DNA from 3 places in the Streptomyces sp. NPDC002088 genome. Region 2 is predicted to be linked to each of the others. Evidence: riboswitches for the same ligand, from Rfam matches in the RefSeq annotation. Region 2 holds a riboswitch; each other region holds the start of a gene.
What was found. A riboswitch is a leader RNA that binds a small molecule or an ion and turns the genes downstream of it on or off. The one in region 2 is predicted to bind cyclic di-AMP.

Region 1 (7,198 bases), on a different contig from region 2:
GCGGCCTGGCTGCAGCAGTACAACATCCCGCCGACGCGCCTCGACGACAACCTCCGCCTCCAGCTGGAGGCCCAGAAGCTCGCCACCCACCTCGGTACCGCCACCGACCAGCCCGCCTTCTGGAAGGCCCTGTCCGAGGCGTCCAAGGAACTCCACGTGAACCTCAACCCGCGCTACGGCAGCTGGGACGTCCAGAAGGTCAGCCTCGTCGACGCGAAGACGCCGTGGGTACGGGAGGTCACGGCGGCGGGGTCGCAGCAGACGGCGTAGCGGGTACGGCGGTACCGCTCGGCCCGTGGACAACTCCCGGGGCCCCGGAACGGACCGCGCCCCCTCAGCGCGTCACCCCCAACCCCGAAACGAACCGCGGCCCGTCCGCGCGGTGCTGCACCGGGAAGGTGACCTTGAGGCTCTGCTCCTGGCCGGCCACCGACAGGTGGGTGACGTACTGCAGGCCCAGGAAGGCCTTCTTCGAGCCGCCCGCCGAGACGTACGGACGCACGCCCAGGTCGGGGCTGGTCAAAACGGGAGACCGGCTTGACCGTCGCCCTACCGTCCAGCCAACTCCCGTTCACCGAACATCCGTACGTTCCCTACCTAGCCTCCGCCTTCCCCGAAGCCGCCTGGCCGCGGCAGGCCGCCGCCGCGTCGGACTGGGCGGCGATCCGACTCGCACCCCCGGTCGTTCCACGCCGAGGACTCCCGGGGCTGTGGGCGCCGTGCGTTACGTTCGAAGCGTGAACACACCCAGCCCCGAAGCCGCCACCGGCCGCATCGTCCTGCTCACCACCAGCCACCGAGTCGCCCCGGGCCTGCTGTCCTGGCCCGCCTGGCAGGCGCTGCGCGCGGCCGACCGAGTGTTGTGCGCGGACGGAGCGCACCCGCAGCTGCCGTATCTGCGCGAGGCGGGGATAGCCGTCGACGAGGCGTCCCCCTCCGCCGAGGAGCTGGTCGATGCCTGCGCCGGCGGGCGCACGGTGGTGGTCGTGGCGACCGGCGAGGGCGAGCCCGCGCTGACCGACGGCCTGGCCCGCCTCGCCGGCTCCGGCCGCGTGGCGATGCCGGAGCTGGAGCTGCTCCCCGCCTCCTACGACCTCCCGGGCGCCCGCCTCCTCGACCTCGTGCAGGTCATGGACCGCATCCGCGTCGAGTGCCCGTGGTCGTCCCAGCAGACCCACAAGGGCCTGGCCAAGTACGGCATCGAGGAGGCGTACGAGCTCGTCGAGGCGATCGAGGACGGCGACCGGGACGAGCTGCGCGAAGAACTCGGCGACGTCCTCCTCCAGGTCGTCTTCCACGCCCGCATCGCAGAAGAGGATCCGGAGGCGCCCTTCTCCATCGACGACGTGGCCGCCGGCATCGTCACCAAGCTCATCCACCGCCACCCGCACGTCTTCGGCGACGAGACCGCCTCCACCCCCGAGGAAGTCAAGGAGCACTGGCTGCGCACGAAGGCCCAGGAGAAGCGGCGCACCTCCGTCACCGAGGGCATCCCCCTGCACCAGCCCGGCCTGGCCCTCGCCGCCAAGCTGGCCTCCCGCGTCCGCACGGCCGGCCTGGACGTCCCGCTCCCGCAGACCGAGGGCGTCGGCTACGAGCTGCTGGCACTGGCGGCGCGGGCCGAGTCGGAGGGCGTGGACCCGGAGGCGGCGCTGAGGGCGGCGGCACGGGCCTATCGGGACGCGATCCGGGAGACGGAGACGGAGACGGCGCCGGCGCCGGAGGGTGAGGGCTGACAGAGTCGACTTCACCCGGGCGTGGAGAACTCCACCGGAAGCTCTCGTAGCCCACGCATGATCAGCCCGCCCCGCCAGCGCAGGTCGGCAGGGTCGGCCGCAAGACGGAGGTCGGGGAGTCGGCGCAGCAGTGTCTCGAGGGCGGTACGGCCTTCGAGGCGGGCCAGAGGCGCACCGAGGCAGTAGTGGATGCCATGGCCGTATCCGAGGTGCTGGTTGTCCTGGCGGGAGAGGTCGAGCCTGTCCGGCTCGGCGAAACGCGCGGGGTCGCGGTTCGCGGCGGCGAGCACGACCAGCACCGGGTCGCCTGTGGCGATGTGCTGCCCGCCGATGGTGAGAGGTTCGGTGGCGAAGCGCCACGTGGCGAGTTCCACGGGGCCGTCGTAGCGGAGCAGCTCTTCGATGCCGGTGTCGAGCAGCTCCTGTTCACCACGGTCGATCGACTTCTGGAGGCGGGTTCGCTGCTCAGGGTTGCGAAGGAGCGCGTACACGCCGTTGCCGATCAAGTTGATGGTCGTCTCGAAACCCGCGAACAAGAGCACGAAGCACATGGCGGCGGCCTCGTTCTCGGTGAGGTGCTCGCCGTGGTCGGAGGCACGGATGAGGCCCGAGATCAGGTCGTCGCCGGGGTCGTTGCGCTTGCGGTGGATGAGTTCGGCAAGGTAGCCGCGGATTTTCTTGACGGAGCGAGCGACACCGCCGCGCGGGCCTCCTCCGTGGCGGATCATCATCCCCGCCCAGTCGCGGAAGTCGTCCTGGTCCTCACGCGGGACGCCGAGCAGGTCGCAGATCGCGTAGATGGGGAGGGGGAAGGCGAAGTCGTGGATGAGGTCGGCCTTGCCGTCGGCCGCGAAGCCGTCGATGAGACCGTCCGTCAACTCCTGCACTCGGGGAGCGAATTCGGCTACACGGCGCGGGGTGAACGCTTTGGAGACGAGACGGCGCAGCCGGGTGTGGTCCGGCGGGTCGATGTTGAGCAGGTGCGTCATGAGATTGGCGCTGCGCTCGCCCGGGATGCCGGTCCTGCTCTTGCCTTGAGCGTCATCGGCATGGTGAGCGGGATTCTTCGACAACCGCCCGTCCGCGAGGGTCCGGCGCGCATCGGCATAGCGGGTCACCAGCCATGCCTCGACTCCGCTGGGAAGTCTTGTCCGATGGACGGGGGCATGCTCACGCAGCCAGGCATAGGCCGGGTACGGGTCGGTGGCGAACTCCCAGGTGAAGAGTTCGGGTGCAGGGTTCGGGACGTTCACGACACGACCGTAACGGGAGCCGTTCGGTCGGTGCGCGGCCGCGGACCCGGGATGCACCGCCTGGAGGCTGGTCCGTGGGAGTCCCGTTCACCGAGGGAAACATGACACGCCCTCAACTCTGTGATCTTCACGTGATCTGTGCGGCATTAACTTGTGACAAGTGATCGTCTGCCGATACGTTCACCCATCAGCACGGTGCCCAGCGTCACCCGCCGTGCCGGTCACTGCTGTCGTGTGAAAGGTCTCCGTATGCTCTCCGGGAACGGTCGTCACCGTCGCCCCCGCCAGGCGCCGGCCCTCCTCGTCGCGGCCGGAGTGACCGGCTCCGCCATCGCCATCCCGCTCCTCGCCGCCACCGGCGCGAGCGCGGCCGAGGGCAGCACGTGGGACCACGTCGCGGAGTGCGAGACCGGCGGCTCGTGGAGCGCCAACACCGGCAACGGGTACTACGGCGGCCTCCATCTGACCCAGGCGGACTGGGAGGAGTACGGCGGTCTCGACTACGCCTCCAGAGCCGACCTGGCCAGCCGGTCCCAGCAGATCGCGGTCGCCGAGAAGATCCTCGCCGACCAGGGGGTCGGCGTCTGGTCCACGTGCGGACTGCTCTCGGGGCTCTCCCAGGACTCCGCGTCGGCGGACGTCGACACAGGCGTGGCGGACGACTCCTCGCACGGAAAGTCCAACTCCTCCGCATCATCCAACTCGCACGGCTTGTCCGACTCGTCCGAGGAGTCCTCCGGCGAGGCTTCCGCCGACTCGTCCGCCGAGCCCTCCGACGAAACATCCTCTTCCGACGCTTCTGCGGACAGCACGGACACCACGGACAACTCCACCAAGTCCGACACGAACTCCGACTCCGGCTCGGACTCGGGCTCCGGTGCGAGCGATTCGCAGGGCGCGGACAGCTCGCCCGCGGATGAGGCGACGGGTGATGACTCGGGCAACTCCGAGCAGAGCGTCGGCTCTTCGAACCTCGTCGACACCGGCGCGCTCGGCACCGGCCGCCACCGCGGCGGCAGCGCCGACGAGGGTGCGTCCGGCACCGGCGCTACCGCCTCCTCCACCGGCCGGCACGCCTCGCCCGCCGACGCCGCCGACGGCTCGTACGTCGTCCGTGTCGGGGACAGTCTCGTGTCCATCGCCGACTCCCTTGGCCTCGACGGCGGGTGGCGCGCGCTCTACGAGGAGAACAAAGAGACGATCGGTACCGATCCGAGCCGCATCGTCCCCGGTCAGACCCTGGAAGTCGGTGCCTAAACGGGCGAAAAGCGACGGGAGTTGACGTCCTGTTTCGCCATTAAATGTCCGATTTGGCGAAAGTGTGGGATGAGTCTCAGAAGCCCTGATCGTCTTTGAAAAACGGCGGATCGCCTGCCTACGGTCAGGACCGCTCGCCACTGCGAGCCCCGGCTGCCGCAACGCCGAATCCTGCCAGCGGCCGCACGGGAACAGTCGTCGCGTCAAGCGCCGTAGGCAGGAGCGGGGGACCCAAGGTAAGTGCCGGGCCCAGCAGTTGAGGCTGGTTCCGGCTTGGGGTGAAGCCGTGTCCCGTGAGGGGCGCGGCCGGGCAACTCAACCGGCCCGAACCCGACAGCTCACCTCGCAGGCGTCGGTGAGGGGATCCAACCATGCTGTTTTCCAGCAAGGGCAAGCACCGTCGCCCGTTCAAGGCCACCCGCGTCGCCGCGCTCGCCGGCGTCACCGGCGTCGCCATCGCCGCCCCGCTGATGGCGGCCGGCAACGCCTCCGCCGCCACCGCCTCCGAGTGGGACACCGTCGCCCAGTGCGAGTCCGGCGGCAACTGGTCCATCAACACCGGCAACGGCTTCTACGGCGGTCTGCAGTTCTCCGCCTCCACCTGGGCCGCGTACGGCGGCACGCAGTACGCCGCCACCGCCGACAAGGCCTCCAAGGCCCAGCAGATCGCGGTCGCCGAGAAGGTCCTCGCCGCGCAGGGCAAGGGTGCCTGGCCGACCTGCGGCACGGGCCTCTCCAGCGCCGCCTACAACGGCAGCGCGAGCACCAGCACCACCACGAGCACCGGCACCACCACCCGCTCGACCGACGAGCAGGCCGCCTCCCGCTCCGCCGAGCGCCCGGCCGCCACGACGACCGTCACCACCCCGACCGGCGAGAAGGTCAAGAAGGGCGACGGCGAGTACAAGGTCGTCACGGGTGACACCCTCAGCTCCATCGCCGAGAAGTACAGCGTCAAGGGCGGCTGGCAGCAGCTGTTCAAGCTGAACAAGGACATCGTCGACGACGCCGACTTCATCTACCCGGGCCAGCAGCTGCACCTGAAGTGACACCCGGCTCGTAGCTGAACCACAGCGCCCTCACATCCGTGCCTTCCATAGTGAAGGCCTCGTGCGGGCCACCCCCCGTCCCCACGGGCTCCCCGCTCCGGTGCGCGTTCCCCCGTACGCACCGGAGCGGGGCCTTTTTGCGATCCGGCCTCTTTTCGCGAACCGGCTTTGTTCCGTTCGGAAACAATTTACTCTCGGTTCCGTCCACCGGCCGGTCAACGGCTGGCCGATCGCCCGGAGCCGGTTAGGCTCAGTCTCGCGGGGCCACCACAGGCCCGCATACCCGCGTCACATCCCAGAAGGAGATGCTCGTGCCGTCCATCGACGTCGTCGTAGCCCGGGAAATCCTGGACTCCCGAGGCAACCCCACGGTCGAGGTCGAGGTCGGCCTCGACGACGGCAGCACGGGTCGTGCCGCCGTCCCGTCCGGCGCTTCCACCGGCGCCTTCGAGGCCATCGAGCTCCGCGACGGTGACCCCAACCGTTACCAGGGCAAGGGTGTCGAGAAGGCCGTCCTCGCCGTCATCGAGCAGATCGGCCCGGAGCTGGTCGGCTACGACGCCACCGAGCAGCGCCTGATCGACCAGGCCATGTTCGACCTGGACGCCACCGACAACAAGGGCTCGCTCGGCGCCAACGCCATCCTCGGCGTCTCCCTCGCCGTCGCGCACGCCGCCTCCGAGGCGTCCGACCTGCCGCTGTTCCGCTACCTCGGTGGCCCGAACGCGCACCTGCTGCCCGTCCCGATGATGAACATCCTGAACGGTGGGTCGCACGCCGACTCCAACGTCGACATCCAGGAGTTCATGATCGCCCCGATCGGCGCGGAGTCCTTCTCCGAGGCGCTGCGCTGGGGCGCCGAGGTCTACCACACCCTCAAGAAGGTGCTGAAGACCAAGGGCCTGTCCACCGGCCTGGGCGACGAGGGCGGCTTCGCCCCGAACCTGGAGTCCAACCGCGCCGCCCTCGACCTCATCGTCGAGGCCATCAAGCAGGCCGGTTACGTCCCCGGCGAGCAGATCGCGCTCGCGCTCGACGTCGCCGCGTCCGAGTTCTACAAGGACGGCAAGTACGAGTTCGAGGGCAAGTCCCGCTCGGCCGCCGAGATGACGGAGTACTACGAGGAGCTCGTGGCGGCCTACCCGCTCGTCTCCATCGAGGACCCGCTGTTCGAGGACGACTGGGCCGGCTGGAAGGTCATCACCGACAAGCTGGGCGACAAGGTCCAGATCGTCGGCGACGACCTCTTCGTCACCAACCCCGAGCGCCTCGCCCGCGGTATCGAGGAGGGCTCCGCGAACGCCCTGCTCGTGAAGGTGAACCAGATCGGCTCGCTGACCGAGACCCTGGACGCCGTCGAGATGGCCCAGCGCAACGGCTTCAAGTGCATGATGTCCCACCGCTCCGGCGAGACCGAGGACGTCACCATCGCCGACCTCGCCGTCGCGGTGAACTGCGGCCAGATCAAGACCGGCGCCCCGGCCCGCTCGGACCGCGTCGCCAAGTACAACCAGCTGCTGCGCATCGAGGAGATCCTCGACGACGCCGCGGTGTACGCCGGCCGTTCGGCCTTCCCGCGCTTCAAGGGGAACGTCGAGGTCTCCAAGGGCTGACCCAACCCGGGCCAAGCCTCAGCCAGTCGTCCGTACGTCCCCGTACCCGGTCCCGTACCGTGTCCGGGGACGTACGCACGTATGACGGGTGTGAAGGGGAGGCGGGAGAGCCAGATGGCCGTGAAGGACCGGGACCGTTTCTCCACCGCGACCAGGCTGCGGCTGTTCGGCGAGCAGACGGCGGCCCGCGTCTACCGCTCCCAGACCAAGCGGCAGGCCCGCCGCTCCCGGCTGACCGGCCGGGCCGCGCTGCTCGCCCTCGTCCTGTGCTCGCTGATCGTGGCCCTCGC
Region 2 (7,198 bases):
CGTGTAGTCGAGGAGTTCGGAGGCTTTGTCGCCGTCCCACCAGATGCGGAAGTTGACGCTGGGCGTGGTCGTGGAAACCTTGCCGTCCTGGACGTTGAAGACGCCCGCGCCGGGCCGGGTGACGTCGGCGGTGGAGGTCCAGTACTCGTAGCCCGGGTGGTTCGGGTCGATGTCGGCGGCGCTGCCGCGGCCGACGTCGAGGTCGGCGTCGCTGGTCGGGTTCGCCGGGTGCACGCCGGTGACCAGGCGCTCGCCGGTGTCGGCGTCGTAGTAGTACCAGGGGAACTTCGATACGACGCCCAGCTCCGACTGCTGGATGGCGAAGCCCTCCAGTCCGGGCCGGTCGGGGTCGAGGTCGGCGATGTCGAAGCGGTCGCCGTGTCCGGCGCCGTCGACGACGTAGCGCAGGGTGCCGTCGCTGTTGACGACGTAGTTGCCGTCGGCGATCTCGTCCTTGCCGTCCTGGTCGACGTCGACGGTACGGATCTGGTGGAAGCTGGTGGCGCCGCTGGTCGCGGGGACGACGTACTTCCAACGGAGGTTCAGGTCGGTGCCGTCGAAGTCCCAGGTCTGGAAGAGGATGCGGAAGGCGCCGCGCTTGGCGCCGACGCGGGTGACCAGCTTGGTCACCAGGCTGGGGTGGACGCCGTCGAGGTAGGCGATGCCGAAGTGGCCGCCCGCGGGGCCGTCGGCGACGAAGTCGTCGGGCACGGGCTGCCGGGTGCGCTCGGTGCCGGTCGCGCCGTCGATCACGGAGACGAACTGGTTCGCGGGCGAGGCCGCGGTGACCTGCGCGCCGTCCGCGAACGTGGTGCCGTCGGCGGTGTGCACCAGCACCTCGGCCCGCCCGTCGCCGTCGAGGTCGTACACGGTGACGTTGTCGTCGTTGCGGTAGCCGCCGATGGCCGTGGACCCGGAAATCGCGGCCGGCGCCGGGTCGTTGGCGCCGTTGCCTGCGGCCTGGGCGAGTGAGTTCGGCCCCAGGTCGACGCGCCACAGCCGCTCGCCGGTGAGGGTGTAGGCCTCCAGAAGGTCGGTCCCGGAGCGGTCCGTGGACAGCCGGCTGACGACCAGCTCGTACCGCCCGTCGCCGTCGAGGTCGCCCGGCCAGGCGTGCTGCACGGTGTAACCGTCGGCCGCCGCGAGGGGAATCTCGGCGTAGCCGTCCGCGAAGTCGAGGGCGGCGCGACTCGCCTTCTGTTCATGCCCGTTGACGACGGCGCGCACGGTGTATGCGCCCGCCCCGGGACTGTCGTCCTGGTACGTCGTCGACTTGGTGACCGGCGCACGATTCAGCCGCCGCCCGTTCTTGTACACGTTGAAGGCGATGTCGTTGCCGTACCGCGCGTACTCGGTGCCGAGGAGCCGCCAGCTGAGGAACGTCCCCTCGCCGGACGGTACGGCGACCAGGCCGCGGTCGAGGTTCTCCACGATCCGGCGCGGCGGCTCGGCGGCATGTCCGGCGGGCGCGGAGAACAGCCCGGCCAGCAGGGCCGCGGCGGTGACGGCGCCGATTCTTCGACGTCGGTCGGGGTGCACTAGTGCTGCTCCTTTGCGAGAAGGGCGATCAGCCGGTCGGCCACCTTGCGGTGGCCCTGGGCGCTCGGATGGACGGTCCCGTTGAAGTCCCCGTCCGCCGCCGAGAGCCAGTCGGTCGTGTCGACGAACTCGATGCCGGTGTCGGTGCCGGCGAGTTCACCGACCACGGCCGCGATGTCGTCGGCGTGCGCGCCGTTGAAGGGGCGCAGCGCGAGGATGCGGGCGTGCGGTGCGGCGGCGCGGAGTTGTTCGAGGTAGGCGCGGTAGGCGGGGCGGAAGGCGTCCGCGCCGAACGCGGTGTCGTTGGTGCCCTGGTTGACGACGATCACATCGGCGTTCCGGTCCGGATCCGCCGGGGAGCCGGCGTAGTTCCAGCCGTAGGCGTCCCCGGCCGCCGGCACTCCCCCGTTGCCGGTCTGGAGAACCCCCTGCCGGCCGAAGCCGACCTGGGTGAGCGAGGCGTGCAGGGCGTCGGCGACGAGGGTCGGGTAGGCGACGGTGCCGTCGGCGCAGTCGGAGGTGTTGGCCTCACACAGCGCCATCACGCCCTGGGTGATGGAGTCGCCGTAGAAGGCCACCGTACTTTTCGGCGCACGGAGTTGGGGCAGCAGGTGCCCGCCTCGCTCCAGCCGCAGCCCGGTCAGTGCGACGCCCGTCTCCAACGGCGGAGTCCATCGGTTGACGCGGGAGAAGACGTCCTTCACGGAGATCTCGACGATGTGGACCCCGCGGCCGTCGGCCGTGATCTCCACGTCGCTCTGGTCCACGGCCCGCAACTGCTTCGGGCCGCCATCGACCGACACGTAGATCTGAGCCGGCACGGTGATCGACGCGATGTCGAACAGGGCGTGCGCGCTCCCGCCGGTGAAGCGGAACCGGAGCCGCGAGCCGGAGTTGACAGTGACGGCCGCCCCGGCGGACCGGCTCCAGTGGCCCTCGTAGGCGAGCCGCCGGTCGTCGGGGCGTACGACATTCGGAGCTACGGACGCGAAGACGGGCGCAGTGGCCCCCAGGAGGATCCCCGCGGCCAGCGCCACGCTCAGGCAGGTGCGTCGGCCGACGCTGGGCACGGGGACCTCCGAAGGAAATAGAAAGCGCTTGCATCGCTACGGAGATCACTTTGGTCCCACCCTGCCGCCACTGTCGAGACCCTGGACACCCCTGCCACAAGATCGCAACACAGTGATCATGAACGCGCAAAATCGAACATACTGAAGGCCGGACCCCGGGGATCGGGGTCCGGCCTTCAGCGGAGCGGGGAGCAGGCGTCAGACGGCGACGCCGTGCGAACGGAGGTAGGCGACCGGGTCGACGTCCGAGCCGTAGTCCGGCGTGGTCCGGATCTCGAAGTGCAGATGCGGGCCGGTCACGTTGCCGGTCGCACCCGAGAGGCCGACCTGCTGCCCCGCGGTCACGGTCTGGCCGGCCGAGACGGAGAGCTGGGACAGGTGGCCGTACTGCGCGTAGTAGCCGTCGGCGAGCTTGATGACGACCTGGTTGCCGTACGCGCCGCCCCAGCCCGCCGAGACCACGGTGCCCGCGCCCACGGCCTTGAGCGAGGTGCCGGTCGGGACGACGAAGTCGACGCCGGTGTGGTACCCGCTGGACCACATGCTGCCCGCCACGTGGTAGGCGGTGCCGATCGTGGCACCGGCGACCGGGAGGGCGTAGCCGCCACTGATGGAGGTGCTGGTGGCGCTCGTGGCGTCGACGGCCTGCGCGCTGGTCGACTTCACCGCGGAGGCGTCCGAGACGGCGGACTTCGGCGAGGCGGACTTCGACGCGGAGGTCTCGGCGCCGGACTCGGTGCCGGTGCTCGCGGCGGCCTTCTTGCCGAGGCTGAGCTTCAGCCCGGGGTGGATCAGCGACGGGTTGCCGCCGACGGCCACACGGTTGTCCTCGTAGAGCTTGTGCCAGCCACCGCTGACGTTCTGCTCATCGGCGATCTTCGACAGGCAGTCGCCGGTCCGCACCGTGTAGGTCCGGGCACCCGCGCTCTTCGTGACGGCCTTCTTCCCGGTCACCGGAACGGACTGCACGGCCTTTTCGGAAACCGACTGCGCCGCGTGCGCACCGGTGGCCCCCATGAGCGGGAGGGCGAGCGCCGCGCCGCCGGTTCCGGCGACGGCGATCGAGCGAGTGAAGCGCCGGTTCTTGGGACGGCGGTGCTTACCCTTCGCGGGCATGGCGAATTCCTCTCCGGCGCCTGCGAGGTGAGCTGTCGGGTGCGGGCTGGAGATGCCCGGCCACGCTCGCGGCGTGGCTGTACCCCAAGCCGTTCCGGAGACCGGAACAGGCGGTCGTGCCTGTGGGTCCCCCGCTCCTGCCGTGCACGGGTGAGTGTGCGGGCACCGGGCGGCGGCAGGATTAGGCGTCCGCCCGGATCGGTGTGGAACGTAAGCGAGCAAGACGCAACCGGACAAGCGGCCTGTTCCGGATCTGCCCGTTTTACTTGATCCGTTACGGGATTTCCCGGTCACCCTCCGTGAATTCCCTCTACTCCCCTTCTTCAATTCACTGAAAAGGCACATGAATTACGTGAGCATGATGAGCGACATACGGTCACCGATATGACGCTCCTCACGCACCCTTTCTTCAGCTTCCTTTATTCCAGAGCGAGTTGGAATGAAGGCTGCAATTCGGACAGATCACTCAGATGCGGCGCAGGCGGATAACCGTCGCATCGAGGTCGCCGTGCAGCCCTGTGCGCAACCCGTGGTGCAGCAGCACCGCACCCCGGTGAACTTCGCCCGTTTCGCGGCATTCGTACGACGCCGTCGGGTCGAGGCCCCGCAGCCGCAGCGCCGGCACGGGCTCGCCGTACCGCTGCGCCTGGAGGCAGGCGAGGACGACGGCCTCGTCCCCGCGGACGTACTGCACGGCGCTCAGTCCGCCCTGCGGGGGCCGCAGCCGGTAGAGGTCGCCGTGCTGCACCAGCGGCCGGATCTCCTTGTAGAGGCCGACCCAGTCCCGCGCCTCGGCGAGCTCCTCCTCGGTCCATCGGGTGAGGTCTCCGCCGACGCCGAGCACCCCGGCCATGGCGCTCACGAACCGGAACCGCAGCGAGCTCACCCGGCCGTTGAGCTGGACGTTGGGGCTGTCGGTGACCCAGGCGGCCATGACCCGCGCGGGGTGGACCTGACTGAAACCGTGCTGGATGGAAAGCCGGTCGAGCGGATCGGTGTTGTCGGAGGTCCACACCTGGTCCGTACGGCTCATGATCCCGAGGTCGATCCGGCCGCCGCCGCCCGAGCAGGACTCGAAGGCGACGCCGGGGTGGGCCGCCCGGAGCCGGTCCAACAGGGCGTACAAGGCGTGCACATGGTCGACCCACAGCCGCTGCGGATACGCCTCGCCGGGCCAGCCGGCGTCGGTGAAGGAGCGGTTGAAGTCCCACTTCACGTAGTCGATCGGGGCGCTGGTCAGCAGCGTGTCGAGCCGCTCCCAGAGGTACTCCTGGACGTCCTCGCGCGCGAGGTTCAGCACGAGCTGATGACGGAGTTCCGTCCGCTTTCGTCCCGTCTGGTACTGCACCCAGTCGGGGTGCGCCCGGTACAGGTCACTGTCCGGATTGACCATCTCGGGCTCGACCCAGATGCCGAACTGCATGCCGAGCGCGTGCACGTCGTCGGCGAGAGGCTTGAGGCCGGCCGGGAAGCGGTCGGGGTTGGGCGTCCAGTCGCCGAGCCCGGCCCGCTCGCCGGTGCGTGCGCCGAACCAGCCGTCGTCGACCACGAACAGCTCGACGCCGATCGCTGCGGCCCGCCGGGCGAGGGCTCGCTGTTGCTCCTCGGAGATGTCGAACTGCGTGGCCTCCCAGGAGTTGAAGAGCACGGGCCGGTCCCGGTCCGCCTCCGGGATGACGTACGTCCGCTGGTAGGCGTGCCAGGCGCGGCTCGCGCCACCGAAACCGCCGTCGCTCCACAGTCCGGCGAACACGGGGGTGGTGAAGGACTCCCCCGCCGCCAGCCGCAGCAGGCCCGAGTCGTCGTGCCCGGCGCCGCCGGTGATCTGCACGCGCGCGTCGGGGAGTTGCGCCACGGCGATCCGCCAGGATCCCGACCAGCCGAGCGCGCAGCCGTAGACCTCGCCGCGCTCCTCGGTGGCGTCGGTGTCGAGCGCGACCCAGGGCAGGTGCTGGTGTCCGGTGTGGCCGCGACGGCTGCCGATGACCTTCTCACCGTAGGTGAGGTACGACTGCGTCAGCCGGGACTCGGCGGCCCAGCGGCCGTGCAGCTGGGACAGGCGCCAGCCGTCGCGGTCGGGCAGGGTCCAGGTGGCGGAGTCGGCGCGCAGCAGCTCCAGGGGCGCGGGCCCCTGGTTGTCCAGGGTCACCCAGCGCTCGACCACGTCGTCACGCATCCGGTAGTGCAGCGTGACGGCCGCCCCGGCGTCACGGAACCGCAGGCGCAGCTCGTCCCCCTCGGCCTCGTACGCCTCGAAGCCCCACTCGGTGCCCCTCCGCTCGTCGGTACGCACGGACAGGGCGGGCCGGACGAAACGGGGGCCGCCCTCGACCGGGTACTCCTCACGTCCGTCGAGCGGGGACTCGAAGGACGAGCGGTCCGGCAACGGGCGGGCCGCGAGGGCTTCCGCGTCGGCGAGTGCGATTCTGGGGCCCCAGTGCAGGTGCAGGAGCTCGTCGTCCCCGGTGAGGTGGACGGCGTAGCTGCTCAGCGGTCCCGACAGCAGCCACGTACGGCCGTTTTCCGCGATCTCCAGCATGAGGCCTCACAGTTTCGAACAGGTACGAACAGGTGTGAACAGGAGCGGTCAAGCCCCAACATCATCAACGGCCCGGGGCCTTCCGGGCAACGTCTGTGGACAACTCGTTGCCCCAGGAATCCATGTCGTATCGTCAACAGCGGATCCCCGTCGGCCACCCGCCGAGCCGCGTCGGCGGGGCAAGTGGGAGGAGCCCCCTTGACGCAGCAGGTCCCGTCGACCGAACCCGAGCTGGCCGGAGTACGCAACTTCCGTGACGTGGGCGGACTGCCGACCGTCGACGGGCGGCGGGTGCGGCACGGCGTGCTGTTCCGCAGCGGCCACCTCGCGCACGCGACCGACGAGGACGCGGCGTTCCTGTCCTCCCTGGGGCTGCACACGATCTTCGACTTCCGCAACGCGGCGGACCAGAAGCTGGAGGGCCCGGACGTCGAGCTGCCCGGCGTGCGCAATGTGAACCTGCCGCTGTCGGACCCGGCGGACGGCTCCGAGTTCTGGAAGATGGTCCGCGACGGCGAGATCGACCAGCTGCGCGCGATCCTCGGCGAGGGCAAGGCCGCGCACCGGATGATCACGTCCTACCGCACGATCGTCAAGGAGCGCACGGACGAGCACTCCCGGGTGCTGCACTCGCTGGCCGAGGACAGCGTTCCCGCCCTGATGCACTGCGCGGCGGGCAAGGACCGGGCCGGCCTGTCCATAGCCGTGACGCTGCTCGCCGTGGGCGTGGAACGCGAGGCGATCCTCGCCGACTATCTGGAGTCCAACGCCAAGCACCGCCGCTACAAGGTGCGTCGCAGCGGCTCGTCCTCGGCGGGCTACTCCCCCGAGGTCATGGAGCTGCTCGGCCCCCTGTTCGACGCGCGGGCGGAGTACCTGACGGCGGCCGTCGAGACCATCGAGGAGACCTGGGGCGGCGTCGACGCCTACCTGG
Region 3 (7,198 bases), on a different contig from region 2:
CGCCGACCATGGCCGCGAGTCCCACCCTGTCCACAAAGTCGTGGTGCGTGAAGCGGTGGACGTCCTTGGCGGACAGGCGAGGGTACGGCGCGAAGAAGCGGTAGTACTTCGACTCGTCCGAGACCTGCTCGTAGAAGCTGACCAGGCGGTCGGCGTCATCAACGGTGATGGGCCGGATGCGCGCGGTGCCGCCGTCGCGCAACACCACGTCCGCCTCCCAGTGGGCGGGGTACTCGTGCCGGTCCGCCGAGGTCTGCATGGGCCCCAGAGTACGGCTCGCGTACGACATCGGCGCGAGGCAGTCTGTGGAGGACGGAAGTCGGGTCGAGGCCGCGATCCGACGACACCCCCGGGACGGGACACAGGACCGCTCCGGGCACGCATTCCGATGTGGAACACTGGTCTAGACAACCCTGAGACACTGAAGGGCAGCATCACATGGCTGAGCGCCGCGTCAACGTCGGCTGGGCCGAGGGCCTCCACGCCCGTCCCGCCTCCATCTTCGTCCGAGCCGCCACGGCCGCAGGCGTCCCGGTCACGATCGCCAAGGCCGACGGCAACCCCGTCAACGCGGCCTCCATGCTGGCCGTCCTCGGCCTCGGCGCGCAGGGCGGCGAGGAGATCGTCCTCGCCTCCGACGCCGAGGGTGCGGACGCCGCGCTCGACCGTCTGGCGAAGCTGGTCTCCGAGGGGCTCGAGGAGCTCCCCGAGACCGTCTGAGCGCCCCCCTTTGCGTCTGAGCCGGCGCCGCTCTCGCGGAGCCGGTTGCGCGCCGTCAGGGTCCCTCAATTGACGGTTGCGGTGCTTGTCGCTTTAAAGACGTTCTCCCGCAACTCCGAAGGGCTCGTCCGAATTATCGGGCGAGCCCTTCGCATTTCCCTGTTTACGGGCAGCAGAAATAGTCCCCCGGGAATTATCCCCTCTTTGTATACGGCCCCCGTGTTAATGCCGCAGACCCGTCATGTTTACGGGAGGTTGCGAAGTCCTCACGCGGTCCGGGCGCTCTCCTCCCCCGGAGAAACGCAGCCGGTGCGCGACGCTCGAGCGCTCGGTGTGCAGCGCCGTGATCGCCCGCGCGCGCTCACCGTCACCGCGCGCCACCGCGTCCACGATCGCGCCGTGCTCGGTCCAGGACTCCACGGGGTTGGCCGGCGCCTCGACCGCGTACATCCAGGCGATCTTGTGCCGCAGCTGGGTGAGCGTGGAGGTCAGGGCTTGACTGCCGGACGCCTGCGCGAGCGTCTCGTGGAACCAGCCGCCCAGGGAGCGCAGATCCTCGCTGTTGCCCCGCCTGGCCCGCTCCTGGCCCAGCCGGACGAGGCCGCGCAGCACCTTCAGATGGGCCTCGGTACGTCGCTGGGCGGCCCGAAAGGCGCCGAGGGGCTCCAGGAGCATGCGCATCTCCAGCAGGTCGGAGGCCTCCAGCTCGGTGGGCTCCGCGACGCACGCGCCCGCGTGCCGACGGGTCACCACGAAACCCTCCGCCTCCAGGGTGCGCAGGGCCTCCCGGACGGGGACGCGCGAGACGCCGTAGCGGCGCGCGAGGAGTTCCTCGGTGAGCCGGCTGCCGCGCTCGTAGACACCGGCGACGATGTCGTCCCGGATCGCCGTGCATACCGAGTGCGCCGGAATACGCATGACCGACCTCCGCCTTAATCCCCGTGAAACGTCGCCGATTGACGTGCGTTCAGTGACTCTATTGCAATCAGCTGCAATTTCCGACGGGAGGCCGGAATCCAGGGATATTTTTTGGACAGCGGGGCCTCTGAAACGCCGAAAGCCCCGGCTCGGGGGGCCGGGGCTTCGGTATGTCTCGCCGTCCGTTGTCGGACGTTCACGCCGGGCGAGCGTCAGATGTTGACACCGTGCTTGCGGAGGTAGGCGACGGGGTCGATGTCCGAGCCGTACTCAGCGGTCGTACGGGCCTCGAAGTGCAGGTGCGGGCCGGTGACGTTGCCGGTCGCACCGGAGAGGCCGATCCGCTCGCCCGTGGTGACCTTCTGGCCCACGGAGACGCCGATGGACGACAGGTGGCCGTACTGGGTGTACGTGCCGTCGTTCATCCTGATGACGACCTGGTTGCCGTACGCCCCGCCCCAGCCTGCCTCCACGACGGTGCCGTAGCCGACCGCGTGGACGGAGGTGCCGCTGGCGGCGTGGAAGTCGATGCCGGTGTGGCTGCCGGAGGACCAGAGCGAGCCGCCGCTGAGGTAGCCCGTGGACACGTAGGAGTGGGAGATCGGCGCCACGAACGTGTTGAGGCGCTTGCGCTCGGCCTCGCGGGCGGCGCGCGCCTTGGCCTCGCGCTCCTTCTTGGCCTTCTCCGCGGCCTTCTTGCGGGCGGCCTCCTCGGCCGCCTTCTGCTCGGCGGCCTGCTTCTGGGCGGCGGCCTGGGCGCCGATCTGCTCGGCGACCCAGTCGCCGATGGTGATGACCGGGGTGAGGCCGGTCTGCTCGACGGAGTTCTCGGCGGCGAGCGCGGGGGCGGCGAGGGTGCCCATGACGCCGGTGGTGGTGAGGGCCGCGATGCCGGCTGCCTGAGCGCTGGTGCGCTTCATCCGGCCGGGACGACGGTGCTTCCCGGGGGCGCACATGAACGCCATGTAGTGGCTGGTCCTTTCCTTCCCTCTCGCCTACCGGGTTAGCTGACGGGTTCGGAGCAGGAAGGTCTCCTACGGACCCCCTCGCGGCACGCGCGGGCGTCCGATTCACCCCAGGGACTGCGATTGGGTCCCCGGCTCCCCTGGCTTGCGCCGTACGGGGACTCGGCGATGGCTGTCCGCTGCCGCGGGCGCGGCGCACTGCCTGACGAACAGCCCGGACGACCGTACGGGCGCCGTCTTTCAATCCTCAAACGGATCAGAGCTTTTGTAGCGCATGCCACAGGGCAGACAGGTAACTCTCCCTCAATTCGGACATTCTCCGGACATTGAGGGGCCCTGGCGACTCATCAGTCACCAGGGCCCCTACGCGCGCGTGCCTCTGCTCTGCCTCTGCTTGGCTTCTGCTTGGCTTCTGCTTGGCTTCTACTCGGCGGACACGACGGTGACTTCACCGATACCGAGGGCCTCGACGGGCTCCTTGATCTGCGCTGCGTCGCCGACGAGGATCGTCACCAGACGGTCCACGGGGAAGGCGTTCACGGCCGCCGCGGTGGCCTCCACCGTGCCGGTCGCGGCGAGCTGCTGGTACAGCGTCGCCTGGTAGTCGTCGGGCAGGTGCTGCTCGACCTGGTCGGCCAGCGTGCCCGCAACGGCCGCCGCCGTCTCGTACTTCAGCGGCGCCACACCGACGAGGTTCTGCACGGCGACATCCCGCTCGGCGTCGGTCAGGCCCTCCGCGGCGAGCGTGCGCAGCACGGTCCACAGGTCCTGCAGGGCGGGACCGGTGTTGGGGGTGTCCACGGAGCCGCTGATGGCGAGCATCGCGGCGCCCGTAGCCCCTCCGGGGGACGAGGGGGCCGCCGACCTGAGGACCTGCCCGAACGCGCGCACACCGTAGGTGTAGCCCTTCTCCTCGCGCAGGACGCGGTCCAGACGGGAGGTGAGGGTGCCGCCGAGGCAGTACGTGCCGAGCACCTGTGCGGGCCACACGCGGTCGTGCCGGTCGGCGCCGGTGCGGCCGATCAGCAGCTGCGTCTGGACGGCGCCGGGGCGGTCCACGATGACGACGCGGCCGGTGTCGTCGGCACTCACCGGCGGCACGGGGCGGGGCTCGGCCGAGGAGCCCGTCCAGGCGCCCAGGGTGTCGCCCAGCAGCTCGTCCAGGTCGATGCCGGCGAGGTCACCGACGACCACGGCGGTGGCCGTGGCGGGGCGGACGTGCCGGTCGTAGAAGACCCGCACGGCCGCGGAGTCGATCTTCGCGACCGTCTCCTCGGTGCCCTGGCGCGGGCGCGACATGCGCGAGGTGGCCAGGAACAGTTCCTTGGAGAGCTCCTTGGCGGCACGGCGGGCGGGGTTGGCCAGCTCGTGCGGGATCTCATCGAGCCGGTTGCGGACCAGCCTCTCGACCTCGCTGTCCGCGAACGCGGGCGCCCTGAGGGCGTCGGCGAGCAGGCCGAGCGCCTTGGCCAGGCGAGACGCCGGGACTTCGAGGCTCAGGCGTACGCCGGGGTGGTCGGCGTGCGCGTCGAGGGTGGCTCCGCAGCGCTCCAGTTCGGCGGCGAACTCCTCGGCGGAGAGCTTGTCGGTGCCCTCCGAGAAGGCCCGCGCCATGATCGTGGCCACGCCGTCGAGACCGGCCGGTTCGGCCTCCAGGGGCGCGTCGAGGAGCACCTCGACGGCGACGACCTGCTGGCCGGGCCGGTTGCAGCGCAGGAGGGTCAGGCCGTTGTCCAGGGTGCCGCGCTCGGGCGCCGGGAAGGCCCAGGGCCTGGCCTCGCCCGGCCGGGGCTGCGGGTGGAACTCCATCGTGGCGAGCTCGGTCACTGGGCCGCCTCCTCGGTCTCGTCGGTGGCTTCCACGGTCGCCGCGGACTCCGGGTCTTCGGTGCGTTCCGCCGCCTCGGCTTCGTCCAGGGCCTCGGGGACGGTCGGCTCGTAGACGAGCACCGCGCGGTTGTCGGGGCGCAGGCGGGCCTTGGCGACCTCCTGGACCTCCTCCGCGGTCACGTCCAGCACACGCTGGACGGCGGTGAGGGCGAGCTGCGGGTCGCCGAACAGGACCGCGTAGCGGCACAGTTCGTCGGCGCGGCCCGCGACCGTGCCGAGCCGGTCCAGCCACTCGCGCTCCAACTGGGCCTGGGCGCGTTCCATTTCCTCGGCCGTGGGGCCCTCCTCGGCGAACCGGGCGAGCTCCTCGTCGATGGCGGCCTCGATGACTGGCACCTCGACGTCACCGGACGTCTTCACGTCCAGCCAGCCCAGGGAGGGCGCCCCGGACAGCCGCAGCAGGCCGAAACCGGCCGCCACCGCCGTACGGTCGCGCCGTACGAGCCGGTTGTAGAAGCGGGAGGACTCGCCGCCGCCGAGGACGGTCAGCGCCAGGTCGGCCGCGTCGCACGCGCGCGTGCCGTCGTGCGGCAGCCGGTAGGCGGCCATCAGGGCGCGCGCCGGGACCTCCTCCTCGACGACCTCGCGCAGCTGCTCGCCGATGATCTCGGGCAGCGAGCCATCGCGCGGGGCGGGCTTGCCGTCGTGGGAGGTGATGGAACCGAAGTACTTCTCGATCCAGGCGAGCGTCTGCTTCGGGTCGATGTCGCCGACCACGGAGAGGACGGCGTTGTTCGGCGCGTAGTACGTCCGGAAGAACGCCCTCGCGTCCTCCAGGGTGGCCGCGTCCAGGTCCGCCATCGAGCCGATCGGCGTGTGGTGGTAGGGATGACCCTCCGGGTAGGCGAGGGCGGTCAGCTTCTCGAACGCGGTGCCGTAGGGGACGTTGTCGTAGCGCTGGCGGCGCTCGTTCTTCACGACGTCCCGCTGGTTCTCCATGGACTCGTCGTCGAGGGCGGCGAGCAGGGAGCCCATGCGGTCGGCCTCCAGCCAGAGGGCGAGCTCCAGCTGGTGGGTGGGCATGGTCTCGAAGTAGTTGGTGCGCTCGAAGCTGGTGGTGCCGTTGAGCGAGCCGCCGGCGCCCTGCACCAGCTCGAAGTGGCCGTTGCCCTTGACCTGGCCGGAGCCCTGGAACATCAGGTGCTCGAAAAGGTGAGCCAGGCCGGTACGGCCCTTGACTTCGTGGCGGGAGCCGACGTCGTACCAGAGGCACACCGCCGCGACCGGGGTCAGGTGGTCCTCGGAGAGCACCACGCGGAGCCCGTTGGCCAGTCGGTGCTCGGTCGCTGTCAGGCCCCCGGAGCCTGCCTCGGCTGTGGCCGTGTGACCCATGGGCATGTACGTCCCTTCGATCGCGGTCGCGGTCGTCTGAACCGCGTGTTTCGTGCCTGTCCTGCCACTGTATGCAAGCGGGCGGACCATGGGCGAAGTTCCCGCACGACGTACGCCGAGAGCGAGATCGCGTAGCCTGCGGGCAGTCGTGGAGGGAGGCGCCCTTCCACACCGGGCCGGGCGGCCGACGCCGGGCCCTCGCCCGCACTGTCAGTACCGCGGTCCACAATGGTCCGCGTCAGAACCCGTTCACGCTTCAGCAAGGAGCCGGCAGCGATGGCCCGCCGCAGCACGAAGACCCCGCCGCCCGACGACTCGTTCGAGGAGCGGATCCTCGACATCGACGTCGTCGACGAGATGCAGGGCTCCTTCCTCGAGTACGCGTACTCGGTCATCTACTCCCGCGCCCTGCCGGACGCCCGCGACGGCCTCAAGCCGGTGCACCGCCGCATCGTGTACCAGATGAACGAGATGGGCCTGCGCCCCGAGCGTGGCTATGTGAAGTGCGCCCGTGTCGTCGGCGAGGTCATGGGCAAGCTCCACCCGCACGGCGACGCGTCGATCTACGACGCCCTGGTGCGCATGGCCCAGCCCTTCTCCATGCGTGTGCCGCTCGTCGACGGCCATGGCAACTTCGGCTCGCTGGGCAACGACGACCCGCCGGCCGCCATGCGCTACACCGAGTGCCGGGCGGCCGACGCCGCGAGCCTGATGACGGAGTCCATCGACGAGGACACCGTCGATTTCAACCCCAACTACGACGGCCAGGAGCGGGAGCCTGCGACCCTGCCGGCGGCCTTCCCGAACCTCCTGGTGAACGGCTCGTCGGGCATCGCGGTCGGCATGGCCACGAACATGCCGCCGCACAACCTCGGCGAGGTCATCGCGGCCGCCCGCCACCTGATCCGCTACCCGAACGCGGATCTGGAAGCCCTGATGAGGTTCGTCCCGGGTCCCGACCTGCCCACCGGCGGCCGGATCGTCGGCCTCACCGGCATCCGGGACGCGTACGAGACGGGCCGCGGCACCTTCAAGATCCGCGCCACGGTCGCGGTCGAGACCGTCACCGCGCGCCGCAAGGGCCTGATCGTCACCGAGCTGCCCTTCACCGTCGGTCCGGAGAAGGTGATCGCCAAGATCAAGGATCTGGTCGGTTCGAAGAAGATCCAGGGCATCGCCGACGTCAAGGACCTCACCGACCGCGAGCACGGCCTGCGCCTGGTCATCGAGATCAAGAACGGCTTCGTGCCGGAGGCGGTCCTGGAGCAGCTCTACAAGCTGACGCCGATGGAGGAGTCCTTCGGCATCAACAACGTCGCCCTGGTGGACGGCCAGCCGCTCACACTGGGCCTCAAGGAGCTCCTGGAGGTCTAC

Region 1: another riboswitch for cyclic di-AMP. It lies ahead of ABT114_RS21000 (transglycosylase family protein); the one in region 2 lies ahead of ABT114_RS00265 (M23 family metallopeptidase).
Region 3: another riboswitch for cyclic di-AMP. It lies ahead of ABT114_RS31585 (M23 family metallopeptidase); the one in region 2 lies ahead of ABT114_RS00265 (M23 family metallopeptidase).

The regions. Positions count from the first base shown of each region.
Region 1 is NZ_JBEOXO010000009.1:106,970-114,167, reverse strand. It holds gene ABT114_RS21025 (SurA N-terminal domain-containing protein) at 1-270, shown strand, start outside; gene ABT114_RS21020 (hypothetical protein) at 335-523, opposite strand; gene ABT114_RS21015 (nucleoside triphosphate pyrophosphohydrolase) at 738-1,736, shown strand; gene ABT114_RS21010 (cytochrome P450 family protein) at 1,748-2,989, opposite strand; gene ABT114_RS21005 (transglycosylase family protein) at 3,239-4,246, shown strand; cyclic di-AMP (ydaO/yuaA leader) riboswitch at 4,445-4,613, shown strand; gene ABT114_RS21000 (transglycosylase family protein) at 4,618-5,295, shown strand; gene eno (phosphopyruvate hydratase) at 5,601-6,908, shown strand; gene ABT114_RS20990 (FtsB family cell division protein) at 7,023-7,198, shown strand, end outside.
Region 2 is NZ_JBEOXO010000001.1:56,239-63,436, reverse strand. It holds gene ABT114_RS00275 (rhamnogalacturonan lyase family protein) at 1-1,539, opposite strand, end outside; gene ABT114_RS00270 (GDSL-type esterase/lipase family protein) at 1,539-2,609, opposite strand; gene ABT114_RS00265 (M23 family metallopeptidase) at 2,808-3,725, opposite strand; cyclic di-AMP (ydaO/yuaA leader) riboswitch at 3,730-3,888, opposite strand; gene ABT114_RS00260 (alpha-galactosidase) at 4,192-6,264, opposite strand; gene ABT114_RS00255 (tyrosine-protein phosphatase) at 6,463-7,198, shown strand, end outside.
Region 3 is NZ_JBEOXO010000018.1:6,517-13,714, reverse strand. It holds gene ABT114_RS31600 (bifunctional acetate--CoA ligase family protein/GNAT family N-acetyltransferase) at 1-259, opposite strand, end outside; gene ABT114_RS31595 (HPr family phosphocarrier protein) at 439-720, shown strand; gene ABT114_RS31590 (GntR family transcriptional regulator) at 943-1,638, opposite strand; gene ABT114_RS31585 (M23 family metallopeptidase) at 1,851-2,603, opposite strand; cyclic di-AMP (ydaO/yuaA leader) riboswitch at 2,616-2,781, opposite strand; gene ABT114_RS31580 (M16 family metallopeptidase) at 3,027-4,430, opposite strand; gene ABT114_RS31575 (M16 family metallopeptidase) at 4,427-5,824, opposite strand; gene ABT114_RS31570 (DNA gyrase/topoisomerase IV subunit A) at 6,101-7,198, shown strand, end outside.